Regions from separate parts of the Bacillus sp. iso_77 genome, predicted to be linked through region 2. Evidence: a T-box and tRNA genes for the amino acid it is inferred to sense, from the RefSeq annotation. Region 2 holds a T-box; the other holds one or more tRNA genes.
What was found. The T-box of region 2 lies ahead of thrS (threonine--tRNA ligase). A T-box ahead of a tRNA ligase gene usually reads a tRNA of that ligase, here a tRNA-Thr.
Positions count from the first base shown of each region.

Region 1: it encodes a tRNA-Thr, which carries the amino acid that the T-box ahead of thrS (threonine--tRNA ligase) is inferred to sense. The anticodon was not compared.

Region 1 covers NZ_CM149683.1:178,944-186,572, reverse strand. Annotated here, with positions in the region: gene AC0VYC_RS01075 (CdaR family protein) at 1-217, opposite strand, end outside; gene cdaA (diadenylate cyclase CdaA) at 210-1,031, opposite strand; gene rsiW (anti-sigma-W factor RsiW) at 1,235-1,861, opposite strand; gene sigW (RNA polymerase sigma factor SigW) at 1,876-2,439, opposite strand; gene rocF (arginase) at 2,625-3,536, opposite strand; tRNA gene AC0VYC_RS01050 (tRNA-Gln) at 3,673-3,744, opposite strand; tRNA gene AC0VYC_RS01045 (tRNA-Tyr) at 3,749-3,833, opposite strand; tRNA gene AC0VYC_RS01040 (tRNA-Thr) at 3,862-3,934, opposite strand; tRNA gene AC0VYC_RS01035 (tRNA-Val) at 3,938-4,013, opposite strand; tRNA gene AC0VYC_RS01030 (tRNA-Glu) at 4,020-4,094, opposite strand; gene murQ (N-acetylmuramic acid 6-phosphate etherase) at 4,315-5,226, shown strand; gene AC0VYC_RS01020 (MurR/RpiR family transcriptional regulator) at 5,239-6,108, shown strand; gene AC0VYC_RS01015 (PTS transporter subunit EIIC) at 6,105-7,484, shown strand; gene pbp4b (penicillin binding protein PBP4B) at 7,497-7,629, shown strand, end outside.
Region 2 covers NZ_CM149683.1:804,532-812,160, reverse strand. Annotated here, with positions in the region: gene AC0VYC_RS04000 (hypothetical protein) at 1-374, opposite strand, end outside; gene AC0VYC_RS03995 (hypothetical protein) at 392-958, opposite strand; gene thrS (threonine--tRNA ligase) at 1,132-3,051, opposite strand; T-box leader at 3,103-3,327, opposite strand; T-box leader at 3,365-3,588, opposite strand; gene AC0VYC_RS03985 (HNH endonuclease) at 3,777-4,538, opposite strand; gene AC0VYC_RS03980 (DNA alkylation repair protein) at 4,784-5,614, opposite strand; gene AC0VYC_RS03975 (MFS transporter) at 5,803-6,990, opposite strand; gene AC0VYC_RS03970 (MerR family transcriptional regulator) at 7,017-7,629, opposite strand, start outside.

The sequences.
Region 1 (7,629 bases), 630 kb from region 2:
GCGGCACACCAGTGACTACATACTTTTCGTCGTCATAATATGCTTTAACAGGTATGTCCGTTAAGGTTGCTTCGTCTGTTGTCGATGTTGGGAAAAAGGATTCACCGATTTTTTTCGGCGTGGGCGCTTGCGCTGAATTGACTGCACCATACAGCAATAAAGCGAAGACCAATGCAAGAAACTTAACGGCCCAGCGATTATTCAAAATCTTATCCATTTTTCTTGCCCCTCCAATACCATTTGGTCGAGGAAGCATCTTTGCTGTTCTTACTAAACTCAGCAATCAGCATTTCTTCAAGCGCTTCTTCTGTCAATTCTCGATGGAGATCACCATTTCTTGCGACACTAATGCCGCCTGTCTCCTCGGAGACAATGACGGTTAAACTGTCCGTTACTTCACTAATACCAACTGCCGCGCGGTGACGTGTACCGAGCTCCTTAGAGATAAAAGGACTTTCAGACAGCGGTAAATAACACGCCGCAGCTGCAATCTCATCACGCTTCATAATCACAGCGCCGTCATGGAGCGGTGTATTCGGAATGAAGATATTAATCAGCAGCTCAGAACTGACCTTTGCATTTAAAGGAATTCCGGTCTCTATGTAATCATTCATTCCAGTGTCGCGCTCAATCGTTAACAGCGCGCCTATTCTTCGTTTTGCCATATAGTTAATTGCTTTTGTAATTGCCTCGATCGTTTTCTGCTGCTGTTCCTCTACAGGTGTTCCGCTTCTAGAGAAGAAACGGCCGCGCCCAAGCTGCTCAAGCGCTCTCCTTAGCTCTGGCTGAAAAATAATAATGATCGCAAGGAACCCCCACGTAATCGCTTGATCCATCAGCCATTGAAGTGTGTTAAGACCGAGATACGCACTTCCCATCCTGACGAGAACAATGACGACAATTCCCTTTAAAAGCTGAACCGCTTTTGTTCCGCGGATGACCATCATTAATTTATATATCACATACCAAACAACGAGAATATCAACAGCATTACCGAGGTACTGCAAAAAAGGAATATCCCCTAAAGCCATTTCCTCGTCCTCCAGAATTTTCAGTTATTCTTCGTTCGATTCATTTTTTATAAAAAAAGAGCCTATGTGTAAGTACATAGCGTGGCTATTATACCACATTTTGTTTCAGCAAGGAAAATAGTTGCCATATCTGGCTGGCATTCAAGTCTATCCATCAATAGAAAAAGAGCAGTCCCTTAGAGACTGCTCTCAAACTGTTTGATTTACTTTTGCTCCTCTGGCCCAATGACCCGCATCACGTCTTGTGCTGTAGACTTCATTTTGTACCAAACCCAATCAAACACTTCATTAATTTCATTGATTTGACCAGTGACTTGTCCGGCAGAAGCAGTCAGCTGTTCTCCATTGACGACTGTTACGTTTCCATCAACCTTGCCTTCTACAATCAGCTTGCCATTTTTCACAGTGACATCACCTTTGACGGTTTCCCCTTTAGGTACCGTCACTGTATCATTTTCAACCACGAGATTCGGCTGCTTTGACACACTGAAATTATGATCCGTATTCCAGCTAGTAAACAGACTGCCTCCCATCAATATGACAAAGAGGGCAGCGGCGACCATTAGCGGATGAGCTTTGATCCATCTTTGAATCGACACACGCTTTTTCTCCTTTGGAAGACCTGCCATCACCTTTGCAGTAAAATCAGATGGTGCTTCTATATGAGATGTACTCTGCACGAGCGCGATGGATTTCTCAATTTGTTGAAAATGAGTACGGCATTCCTCACACGATTGCAGATGGCTCTTTAATTCTTTTTCATCTTCGGGCTCAATGTCCCCGTCTAAATACTGATGCATAAGCAGGACGATTTTTTCCTGACAGCTCATCAAAATCACCTCACTCAAAGGTCTCTCAACTGTTTCCGGAGAGCCTCTCTACCCCTGTGTATTCTCGTTTTCACCGTACCAACTGGTATATTCAGAATCTCACTAATTTCTTTTAACGAGAGTTCATCAATATACTTTAATACGATGACCGAGCGATATTTATCGGGTAATCTTAAAATTTTTTGCTGAATGGTGCTCGATAATTCAAGCGACACCACCTCGTCCTCTGGCAAAATGCCGTCAGCCGCAATTTGAGAATACATATTCAGTCCTTCTGTCCCTGCCACCTCTGCATCTAAATAATAATCCGGCTTTTTTTTACGAATACGGTCGATGGTCAGGTTGGTTGCAATGCGGTACAGCCACGTGGAAAACTTACGATTCACATCAAAGCTCTCAATATTCACATAGGCACGAATAAACGCCTCCTGCGCAATATCTTCTGCTTCATGTGCATTCCCAAGCATACGATAGCACAGCTGATAAATTTTGTCTTTATACAGGTCTACGATGTCTGCAAATGCGTTCTGGTCGCCTTTTTTCACTTGCTTAATTCTCTTTTTAATCATTGTTTCCATAGTATATTCAACCTCTGCCTTCACCGGTCTTTATGTATACGAACCTCGTTCCAAAAGGTTTCATTCTCCTCTAAAAAATAGTGTAACAAATTTTTGACAGCATGTTACGCTTATCAGCCGGTAAAAACCTTAACATATCCTTAAATTTCCCCAAAATTAAAAAAAGAACGGGAACAAGTCCCGCTCTATAATAGCTTTTCACCCATTAAAGAACCAATTAATGCAACTGCCGCTTCTGCTGTTTTATTTTTCTCATCTAATACCGGATTCACCTCAACAAACTCAGCAGAAGTCAAAATCCCTGCTTCCTCTAAAAGCTCCATTGCAAGATGACTCTCTCTATAACTGATGCCGCCAACAACCGGCGTTCCCACGCCAGGGCACTCCGCTGGATCAAGGCCGTCTAAATCAAGCGACAAATGAACACCATCTGTTCTTTCTTTTAAATACGCAATGGCTTCCTCCATCACTCTCGTCATCCCTAATCGATCTATTTCATGCATCGTATACACTTTAATACCTTTTTCTCTAATCAATGCCCGCTCTCCTTCATCTAAAGAACGAGCACCGATCAAGATCACATTCTCAGACTTTACTTTAGGTGTATAACCGCCAATATTGATTAGATCAGCATGCCCAAAGCCGAGACTGACAGCGAGCGGCATCCCATGAATATTTCCAGAAGGAGAAGTTTCCTCTGTATTTAAATCACCGTGCGCATCATACCAAATGACACCCAAATTTTCATAATGTTTGGCTACACCGGCTAGTGTACCAATTGCAATGCTATGATCCCCGCCTAAAATCAGCGGAAACGAACCTGACTGCACAATACCGCTAACCTTTTCAGCAAGAAGCTGGTTTGCGCCAGCATTCTCCGTTAAGTTTTTCAGTTTTTCACTTGTATAGAGACCTTTCTCATCATCTCTTTGCTCAACAGGAATATCCCCTAGATCTTCGACATCAAATGAAAGCGATTCCAATTTTTCTTTTACACCAGCACAGCGAATGGCACTCGGCCCCATATCGACGCCCCTTCTCATTTGACCGAGATCCATCGGCACCCCGACAATTGTGACCTTCTTTTGATCTCCCATATGTACATCCCCTTTCCGTTCATGCTTATATTTTACTTTCTCGGTGCCTTCTGACTCAACTCAACAATATTTTGAATAGTTATACATTCCAATCGTCAAAATAAAAAAAGACACCTTTTTAAAAAAGGTGTCTTAACTGGGCTAGCTGGATTCGAACCAACGCATGACGGAGTCAAAGTCCGTTGCCTTACCGCTTGGCTATAGCCCAAAAATGGTGGAGGGGGGCGGATTCGAACCGCCGAACCCGGAGGGAGCGGATTTACAGTCCGCCGCGTTTAGCCACTTCGCTACCCCTCCACATATGGAATTGATAAAAGAAAAACAGTGCCGGCAAGAGGACTTGAACCCCCAACCTACTGATTACAAGTCAGTTGCTCTACCAGTTGAGCTACACCGGCATATGGTGGAGGATGACGGGCTCGAACCGCCGACCCTCTGCTTGTAAGGCAGATGCTCTCCCAGCTGAGCTAATCCTCCACATGATGGTGACCCGTACGGGATTCGAACCCGTGTTACCGCCGTGAAAGGGCGGTGTCTTAACCGCTTGACCAACGGGCCAGTTTGTCAAGTTTACTGTTTCCGTGAAGCTGACAAAAGTTATTATATACAGGTTGTCCCCCTTTTGTAAAGGGGATTTTTATTTTTTTTATTTTCTAACTATTCAACCCTCATCAGCACAACATTTCGACTGAAATATAATTTCAGTATTTAAATATAATATTGAAATTTCATGTCATACTCAATATACTGAAAATGAAGAAATAAGGAGGTATGTCACATGCAGCCATCTCAACTGCGTTCTTTGACAACAGAATCAAGAAACCCTAACACCATGAGAATTTCACAAGCCAGCCCGCTAGAAATACTCCAAATGATCAATGCGGAAGATATGAAGGTCGCTGAAGCCGTCAACCGTGTCCTTCCAGACGTAAAGACAGCAAGTGACTTTGCCTTTGAATCCATCTCGAATGGGGGCAGACTCATTTATCTAGGCGCTGGAACAAGCGGCAGAATTGGGGTAATGGATGCGGTCGAATGTCCACCTACCTATAGCATTTCACCTGATGTCATCGTAGGCATCATGGCCGGTGGCGACTCTGCCTTTTCACATGCAGCAGAAGATGTGGAAGACAGTGAAGAAGCTGGTCAAAAAGATTTAGAACACATCCACCTGACATCAAAAGATACGGTTGTGGGTATCGCGGCGAGCGGTAGAACACCCTATATCATTGGCGCTTTAAACTATGCTAGAACCATTGGAGCAAAAACAGTAGCCCTCAGCTGCAATGAACAAGCAGAGATTAGCGAACTAGCAGACTGCGCCATTGAAGTCGTCGTAGGAGCAGAAGCCATCACTGGGTCAACACGAATGAAAGCCGCATCCGCTCATAAAATGATTTTAAATATGCTTTCCACCTCTGTCATGATCAGACAAGGCAAAGTATATGAAAACCTGATGGTAGATGTAAAAGTAAGCAATCATAAACTGAAAGAACGCGCCATCACCATCATTCAGCATGTGACCAATGCTTCCTACGAACAAGCCGTAAAAGCCCTTGAAGCAGCCGATTTAGAAGTTAAAACAGCCATCGTCATGCTCCAAACCAAAACAGATAAAAAGACAGCCAAAGACCTGCTCAACAAAGCAGATGGTCACATCGACAAAGCCATCTTACGTCATCAATCTTAAAGGAGGAAACTCATGTCAGCAGGCGGACTCACCCTACTACACACAATGAAATCAAAGCTTCCCCAATCTGAAAAAATCATTGCAGACTATATCCTTGCCCATCCTGACAAAGTCATTAAAAGCACAGTGCATGAAATCAGTCAGGCTGCCGGTGCAAGCAGCTCTGCCGTCATCCGCCTCTGTAAGTCTCTCGGGCTGGATGGCTATCACGATTTGAAAATGCGGATCGCTGGAGATTTAATGCACACTGATAAACAAGGCTACCGGGATATCGAACAAGATGAACCACTTCAATCCATTATTCAAAAGACAGCAGGAAACACCATTCAATCGATCAAAGATACAGCCTCTATTTTAAATGTAGAAGCTTTAGAAAAAGCTGTTCAACTGCTGCTGAATGCAAACCAAATCCATTTTATCGGTGTGGGTGCATCTGGCATCGTCGCAGCTGATGCCCAGCAGAAATTTCTCAGAATCAATTATGCAGCTACAGCCTTTACTGACATGCACATCGCATCTACGGTCATCGCAAATGCTGGAAAGAATGACATTGTGTTCGGTATATCCTTTTCTGGAGAAACGTTAGACATCATCCAAGCCCTTCAGCTCGCCAAAGAAAATGAAGTAAAAACCATTGCTTTAACGCATCCAGGGCATACAAGCGTTTCTGCATTGTGTGATGTCCATCTATCAACGTCCGGTTCCAATGAAGCACCTTTTCGCAGTGCTGCCACTTCCTCTAGAATGGCACAGCTCTATTTAATCGATGTCTTGTTCCTCAGTTTAGCCTCTCGTCAATATGAACAGACAGCACAATATATTGACAAAACAAGGCATGCCATCCGCTCCATGAAACGAAAAACAAAGGGGGATTCAACATGAGTCATCAAAAAAAATATCAGCAGTTGGCGAAAGACATCCTTTCACTCTGTGGTGGTTCTGAAAACATCTCTTCCCACACACATTGTATGACACGTCTCCGAATTACACCCATTGATCGTGAAAAAGTGCAAACCACCGCGATCAAAGAACTCGATGGCGTCATTGGCGTCGTCGAAGCGGAAACACTGCAAATCATTTTAGGCACAGGTGTTGTCAACCAAGTATCAAGTGCGTTTGAACAGCTGCTCAATGCCTCAGGTTCATATGACTTAAACAACGAAGCACAGAAAAACAAACAAGCCATTTCACAAAAGAACCGCACACCATTCAAGCTGTTCTTACGGCGGATCGCCAGCATTTTCATTCCCATTATTCCAGCACTCGTTGCATCGGGTCTTATAACGGGTATTACAAAAGCGGTCGTGCAAGCAGGCTGGCTCGATGAAAAATCTCAAGCTGCGATTATCCTAACCGTTATAGGCTCAGGCTTGTTTGCTTATCTCGGTATATTAGTAGGAACAAACGCCGCAAAAGAATTTGGTGGCTCTCCTGCATTAGGCGCATTAGCAGGTATTCTCATCATTAACCCAGCTGCCGCTGATATTATGTTATTTGGCACTAATATTCTACCAGGTAGAGGCGGACTTATCGGTGTTCTTCTTGCAGCTATTTTTATGGCACTTGTTGAGACCCGGATCAGACGCTTCGTCCCGCAATCACTCGATATCATCGTCACACCAACCATCACACTACTCATTACAGGCATTTTCACGTACGTTATCTTCATGCCAGTCGGCGGATTTATATCTGATGCCATCACCTCTGGACTTACTTATCTATTAAACATTGGCGGTATTTTTGCCGGATTTGTTCTTGGTGCTACCTTCCTTCCTCTTGTTGTCACTGGACTTCACCAAGGCCTAACACCTATTCATATGGAACTGATTAATTCAATTGGAGATGACCCGCTTCTGCCAATCCTCGCTATGGGAGGCGCAGGACAGGTCGGTGCTGCTTTTGCCATTTATATGAAAACAAAAAAGAAAAAGCTGAAAAGAGCCATTGCAGGCGGACTTCCTTCAGGAATGCTTGGAATTGGAGAACCGCTCATTTTCGGTGTCACACTCCCGCTCGGAAGACCCTTCCTCACTGCTTGTCTCGGCGCAGGAATCGGCGGAGCATTTCAAGCCTATTTCCAAATCGCCACTAAAGCAATCGGGGTTTCAGGTCTCCCATTAACCTTTATCGTTCACACACATCAAATGCTGCTTTACTTAATAGGTCTCTTCATTGCATATGTCGCTGGATTTATCTTCACATACTTATTCGGATTTCATGATGATATGGCTGTTGAATTCGAGGAAAATAAGCAATAGGAGGTCTAGCTCTTGAAGAAATATTTTCTCATCATCACAAGTCTGTTCATGCTCCTAGGGTTACCAGTACAAACATTTGCAACTAGCTCCCATCCTGTATCGTCTTTGTCTAAAACAGCACCTGAAGAATATCCCGTCTTAAAAA
Region 2 (7,629 bases):
TGATGCATATGAAAATGCTCTCCATAGATCAATCCTGTTTCTTGTTCGATCCATTGAATGACATGAGCTGGATAAGGTCTCTTAAACGTGACACCATGCTGCGCATAGGTTTTGTCCATAACAAAAATAACCGACTCGGTCTGTCCTGTATTCAAGTTCACTTCAATGACAGCTGTGCCGTCTGGGTTTAGATCATGGTCCTCGGGTTCCGTTTCATGAGAGGGAAACCATTCCATATTCAATGTATACACCGTTTCATTGAACATATTGACGTAGCGATGAAAACTGTGTCTTTTTAGGTAGTAAAGATCTAAGCCAAATTTCGCCTTTGTCTGATCGATTAGTTGTTGAATGTTTGCATTCAATGAATTCACCTCAAAATGATGATGTTTTATGGAAGAACAAAAATAACGATAAAGATGAAGATGATGATTGCCATAAAAAATCCTAAAGCGATTGCCATTATATTTGACTCTTTTGTGTAGCCTGTTAATTCACCTACAGTCGATCGGTCAATTTTTCTAAAACGAAAAAGCATGCTTATATTTAAAATGGCTAGAACCATCAAAAACAAGAAAATGATCAATGCAGGATCGACGTCACTGAATGCATTATCCACATTTTGTAAAGTGAATGATTGAATAAACATAATGACACTCAATATGATTTTCCACACATGATCTAACCGTTTTTCCTTTTCCCACTCTTTCCCTAATTTCTCTTTTTCATAAATAGCTACCTGCTCTAAAATAGGTATGAAAGACTTTGTTGTTCCTTTTCTAATAAAGCCTAAAATGCCTTGAATAAGCATTAGAATTCCTAAACAAAAAAGGAAATGTGTCAGTTTGATTTTAACAATTTGAATCAACATAAAAAAAATGATGATCATAAGTCCGACAAATAAATTAGAGATAGCGATTTGTTTTGTCCTCATCTTTTTTAGTGCAGCTTGTTCCATGTGATAAACTCCTCCTCGTTTCAAATTTTTCTGATAAACGCTCTATCCTTATTACGATTTTAACGAAAAAATGTTTCAATATTTTCCCTTTCAATTGTCAATTCGGCTTTTTCACAAATGAAAAGACGTCCACATTCAATGGACGTCTTTTCCTTCTTCATGAAATCAGCACATCATATTTGAGCTGTTCTGTCTTTTATTTGCTGGGCTGCCAAGTGTTTAAAGTCATCAATAGACAGCAGCTTTGACATTTTTTCTCCATGTTGTCTGATGTTCAGTGTTTTTTCTTGCATTTCTGTATCTCCAATGACAGCGATATAAGGAATTTTTTGCATTTGTGCTTCTCTCATTTTATAGCCGAGTTTTTCATTCCGTTCATCGATTGTGACTCTAATTCCGATATTTCTTAATTGCTGCTGCACCTCTATGCAGTAATCAAGGTGAACGCTTGAGACAGGTATGATTTGTACTTGGATTGGTGCGAGCCATAACGGGAAGACGCCGGCAAAATGTTCAATGAGAATACCAAGGAACCGGTCAAGTGAACCAAAAATGGCACTATGAATGACAACTGGCCGCACCTTTTCATTTTTCTCGTTGATATATGTTAAATCAAATTTCTCTGGCATTTGAAAATCCAGCTGAATTGTGGCGCACTGGTGGCTCCGCTTTAGTGCATCTTGAATATGAAAGTCGATCTTCGGACCATAAAATGCCCCATCTCCTTCATTTAAGTAGTAGTTAATCTTTAACTGATCAAGCACATTTTTTAGCGCTATTTCGGATATATCCCAAATAGCGTCATCCCCTAATGCTTTTTCTGGGCGAGTGGATAGTTCGACTGAATACTCAAAACCAAATGTCCGATACACATGATCAACTAATTGAAAAATCCGTTTGATTTCAGCTTCGATTTGATCTTCTCTTAAAAAAATATGGGCATCATCTTGGCAAAATGTTCTGACCCTGAACAATCCATTTAATGCTCCGCTAAATTCATGACGATGCACTTGACCAAATTCAGACATTCTAATTGGAAGGTCTCTATAGGAATATAAGTTATTTTTGAACATGAGCATATGCCCTGGACAGTTCATCGGTTTTAAAGCAAAACTTGTATCGTCTACTTCTGAGAAATACATATTCTCATGATAATGATCCCAATGGCCTGACTTTTCCCAAAGTTCTTGGTTCATCATAAATGGAGTACTTACTTCTTCATATTGCGCTTGACCTCTCACTTCTCTAGAAAAGGCCATTAATTCATTTCTGACAATCTGACCTTTTGGTAAATAAAACGGCATGCCTGGCGCTTCTTCTGAAAACATAAAGAGGGATAACTGTTTCCCTAATTTCCGGTGATCACGTTTATTTGCTTCTTCCATGAAATGAAGATAATCAGCTAGATGATTTGGATGCTGAAATGCTACACCATACACTCGCTGCAAGACATCCTGATTGCTATCTCCCCGCCAATATGCCCCTGCCACACGCATTAGTTTAAATGCCTTTAAATACCCTGTAGAAGGCAAATGAGGTCCACGGCACAAATCTATAAATTCTCCTTGCTGATAAATCGTGATGGCTTCTTGTCGAGGGAGATTTTTTAAAATATCCAGTTTATATGGATCATGTGCAAACATCACTTCAGCTTCTTTGTAAGAGACCTCCATTCTTTGAATAAGGTGATTCTCGTTTATGATGTTTTTCATCTCTTTTTCAATCATTGCCAAATCCTCTACGCTTAACGTTTGATTCAGCTTCATATCATAGTAAAATCCATTCTCAATGACAGGTCCGATCCCCAGTGTCACATTGTCATATAACCTTTTCACAGCTTGGGCTAATACATGTGCAGCTGTATGACGTAACACTTCCAGCCCTTCTTTTGAATCAAGTGTTAGAATCGAAACCCCCGCATCGTTGTTTAACGGATAACTTAAGTCCACTGTCTGATCATTGATCTTTCCCGCTACTGCTTTTTTTCTTAAACTTGGGCTAATATGGGAGGCAACCTCTGCGACTGTCGTACCTGCGGAGAACTCCTTGATCTTTCCATCTGGAAATTGAATTTTTACCATTTTTTCTCTCATCACTGACACACCTTTCTCTTTTTTGAAATAAAAAAACACACCCATCCCTCATAGAGGGACGAATGTGTAATCCGTGGTTCCACCCAAATTTCCATAACGCGTATTCGCTTTATGGCTCTGGCGCCGTAACGTGGCGTAGACGGTATTGGATACTGCAATGTTCCCCAATACAGCTCAAAGGTGGTAAGATAGCTTTTCTGCGTTAGGAAGATTTCACCGTGACTTCCCTCTCTGTGAACCGATAAAAGCTGCTCATGTCCTTTTCAAAGCAATCATGCTATAAAAGTAAACAAAAAAACACACCCATCCCTCATAAAGGGACGAATGTGTGATCCGTGGTTCCACCCAAATTCCCATAATGCGTATTCGCTTTATGGCTCTGGTGCCGTAACGTGGCGTAGACGGTATTGGATACTGTAATTTCCCCAATACAGCTCAAAGGTGGTAAGACAACTTTTCTGCGTTAGGAAGATTTCACCGTGACTTCCCTCTCTGTGAACCGATAAAAGCTGCTCATGTCCTTTTCTTCGCTTTTGATTTCTCCATATATTACATGATGATGGGGAATGATGTAAAGATTTATTTTGTACAGTGCTATTGAATTTTATTCTTCAAATGACATTTTGAGTGACTGTACTTAGGCTATAATCAATTTGTATTAAATACTCAATTAGTATCCTAATTTGGATAGTAATCTTAAGCCAGCCATAATTCCCTTAGATTTCTCAATCCTGATAATACGTGTATAGCTGTGAAATTTCTATATCAATTCCACATTTAAGAAGTCTCTCTCTCCTACTGTGAAATAGCTTATCTAATATTTCTTTCTTGTCCTCAAATCGTCCATAATGGATTTTCTTATGACAGACTAAACAAATTGAAACAATATTAGCATGGATGTCTAAACTGTGATCAAATTGATCCTGATATTGCATTGGTATCAAGTGGTGAGCCTCTACATAATTCTCTCCATTAAACTTAGAAATAAAGTGTTTATGCTGATTATCAAACTCACATAAATAATGTGCATCAGCTACAGCCCCAACTGCATAATTAGGATTTCTACTCCATACCTTTCTATTTTTCACTAACCTATGTTTAGGCTTATCATTTGGTTTATCCTCAATATCAGCTCTGCTGACATCAGCAGGATTTCCTATTAGGTACTTTTCAAACTGCTGCTCCTCTTTGAACAGCTCTGCCTGTAACTCAGAATCATAATAATACTCAATGTATTTTTTTAAATGCTTTAAAGCTACACTATACATCCTGTGTCCTTTTTCATTTTTCTTTTTAAACTCAGAATTACTAAGAATTTCATCAATAAAGGCAGCATCAGTTAAATTAAATAAATTAATACTCTGTAATCCATAGTCTTCTAATTCTGAGGATATTGTGCCAATTGCTTTAGAGTATCTTCCAATAGAGTATGGTTTTATATTTGCATAAGTTCTCAACCATTCAGCAAAAGTATCTTGATTCATCAATGGTACTACTCACTCTCTCTGTATATTGTTTTCTTTATAGATAGATATTATTTCTAGTTTTAGTCAGAAGAATTAATATGCTCTATTGAATTATGTATTACAAAAGCAATCTTTGACTCAACAAAACGAAATTTGTACCATTCTGAAGAATAGTACTTCTGAATAATAAACCTGCAAATCTCTAAGAATTTCCTATCATTTAGATAAGAATCCCTCAAAAAAGGAAATTTAGTTCATGTTCTTTTTCACAAATTCCCCTTCACAATCGTTCTCTTGGCTTTTTTAACAATCCTGCTAGTCGCTTTTGTATCAGAATCCTTTGACCACTGTTCACATAGGTTTCTTACCCAATTCGGCTGTGCTTTACTAGCGTCATTCAGCCAGTTTCCTACAGAATCTTGAACATATGTTGATGGATCAGATTTGAGGTGATCTAGAATAGGCAGTGCCCTCTCTGGTTCCTGTTTTAATAACTCAATATGCTTTGTCCATACACCTCTTGGACGGATCGACTCTACAGAGAACCGGCGAATATTTTCATCCTCGCTTTTTGCCCATTCTGTTAAATATTCTATACTTTGATCGAGCTGATCACTTAAACTGTCTCTCACTGACATCCAAGCAATTTCGCGAACACCAAAATGATGATCAGCTGCAAATGGCTGAATGTACGCTAGTTTCTCTTCCAAAGAGGATGAATGCTGCTTGTTCATATAAGCCGCCCAGCAGCGAACGCTATCAGATATGTGGCGACTGCATGCCTGTATGACTTCCACTCGTTTTTCCTCATTTTCTTCCTGCAGCACTTCATCTAACAAATGACCTATGAGACAAATTGCTTTCATGCCTGACTCAGATTTTTGTTTGGCAACTTCAGATGAAACATAGTCCAAATGATCGTCTAAGCCAAGGGACGGCAGGACATGCTGTATTAGCGTCATATGATTGACCGCTAGCCATTCAGTTAAATTTACACTCTCTATCTCCCCTTGATTCAAAAGGGGCAAGACGTCATGAGGAATGTCACTTCCCTTTCGAGCGCCTTTCCGATTGATGATCTCCTCACTTATTGGCATTATGTATATCTCCTGTCTAGCAGTACTTTTTCGGCATTCATTTTTAGAGTAATTTGTTATTAACCCTTAAAAATCTTTGGATATTTACTACTATTGTAGCAAATAAACTTCCTCAACTGGTGCATTCTTCAAATCAAAAAAAGGAACTACCCGAGATAAGTAGTTCCCACAATAAAAAACTGAATATGTTACCTTCCTTGCTCCATCACCTTCAAACTCTTCTGCTGAGAGATTCTGTCAAACGCCACCATCAAGATGGTCATGAGTAAAGCGAGAAGAACCGTTCCAGCACTGATCCAGCTCAGGTGCAATATAGATGTCCTGCTCAATACAATCCCCCCTAACCCCGAGCCTAAAGCAAATCCGAATTGAATAAATGATGTATTGACACTTAATGCGATATCAGGAGATTTCGGAACAAGGGTTACTAGATATAGCTGCTGAGCTGGTGATGTACTCCATGTTGCGATCATCCATATCATGATAACAGCCACCATGATCACGAGATTCCCTGTGACAAATGCTAGTAGCATGAGCATCATGATTTGCAAGATGATGCCAGAAAAAATCGTGAAGATTGGCCCTTTTTTATCTGCTGCCATCCCTCCAAGGCTTGACCCTAAAAAGCTACATATTCCCGCTAGTAACAAAATGCCACTGATTTCTGTGATGTTAAGGTTTGCTGATGCTTGCAGGAAGGGCGTTAAATAGGTAAATAACGTGGAATATCCACCTACATAAAATAGCGTCACTGCCACCGCAAGTAATATCCGCTTATCTTTTAAAATCGATAATTGCATACGAAGCGTCACCGGCTCTTGTTCTTTCATAGAGGGGATTCGCCTATACACCACAATCAGCGGAATAAGCGTGATCACTCCAATGGCTGCGAATAATGCTTTCCATCCGATCATACTGCTTAGAAATGTCCCAATTGGAACGCCTAAAACCAAGGAGCTGCTTAATCCCATTAAAATGATGCCAATCGCTGTTCCTCTTTTTTCCCGTTCTACAAGACGAGTTGCAACCGCCATCGCCACTACAATCGCCGTTCCCCCACTGATTCCTTGTAAAATTCTTGTGATCATGACCATTTCAAACGAATGGCTGATACTTGTGATGAAGTTACTTAAAATAAAAGTGATCAGCGTCCATGTTAATATTTTTCTGCGGTCCATATTGATGGTCAGTGCGATGACAATCGGTGCACCGATTGCGGCCGAAAGTGCTAAAGATGTGACCAATAAGCCAGCAGTAGACGTTGTGACATGTAAATCATGTGCGACCATTTGAATAATGCCAGTAATGATGTATTCGATCGTTCCGATTAAAAAAGCTGCTAAAGCAAGTAAATAGACAACGGTTTTATTTTGCATCGTGACGTTTCTCCTTTGGGCCATGTTTACGATTTGATTTCATTCTTAATAGGAATTTGAATTTCAATGAGTCTGCCTTCTTCATTTTCTGACAATGGGTAATAGATTTCTCGGCCCGGCTGATCATCTTTCACGCGGTATCCGTTATGTTCAATCCATGTCGCCAGGTCAACACAAGCAGTTTGTGCGGATGGAGAATGTGAATGAAATAAGAGTGTTGCCATGGTGTCTTCTGCAGGTAACGTGCGAATTGTCATTCCCTGAGGAAGCGAGCACCTTAACGATTTGACGGAATACCCCACCTCAAATTCGAACTCACTTTCTTTATCCAGTGATTCTCTCCATAACACTACTTGTGGTCCCGAGATCGATTCTTGTTGATGTTTATGTAATAAATGATGAAACATTTGAAAGAATGAAGGGATTTCTTCAACAGTTCCGTTGGATTGAAAAGACATGATGCGTTTACTTTCAACAGATTTAATGATGACCTCCTGTTCTTTTTCAACACACCCCTCTCGTTTGATGAGATGCATCCGCTCCTTAATACGGGCTAATTTCTGTTGTTCTCTTTCGATCAATTGCTGAATCTCACTCTCTTTCAAGAGAAACATGCCCTGAATTTGCTCTACTGAGATA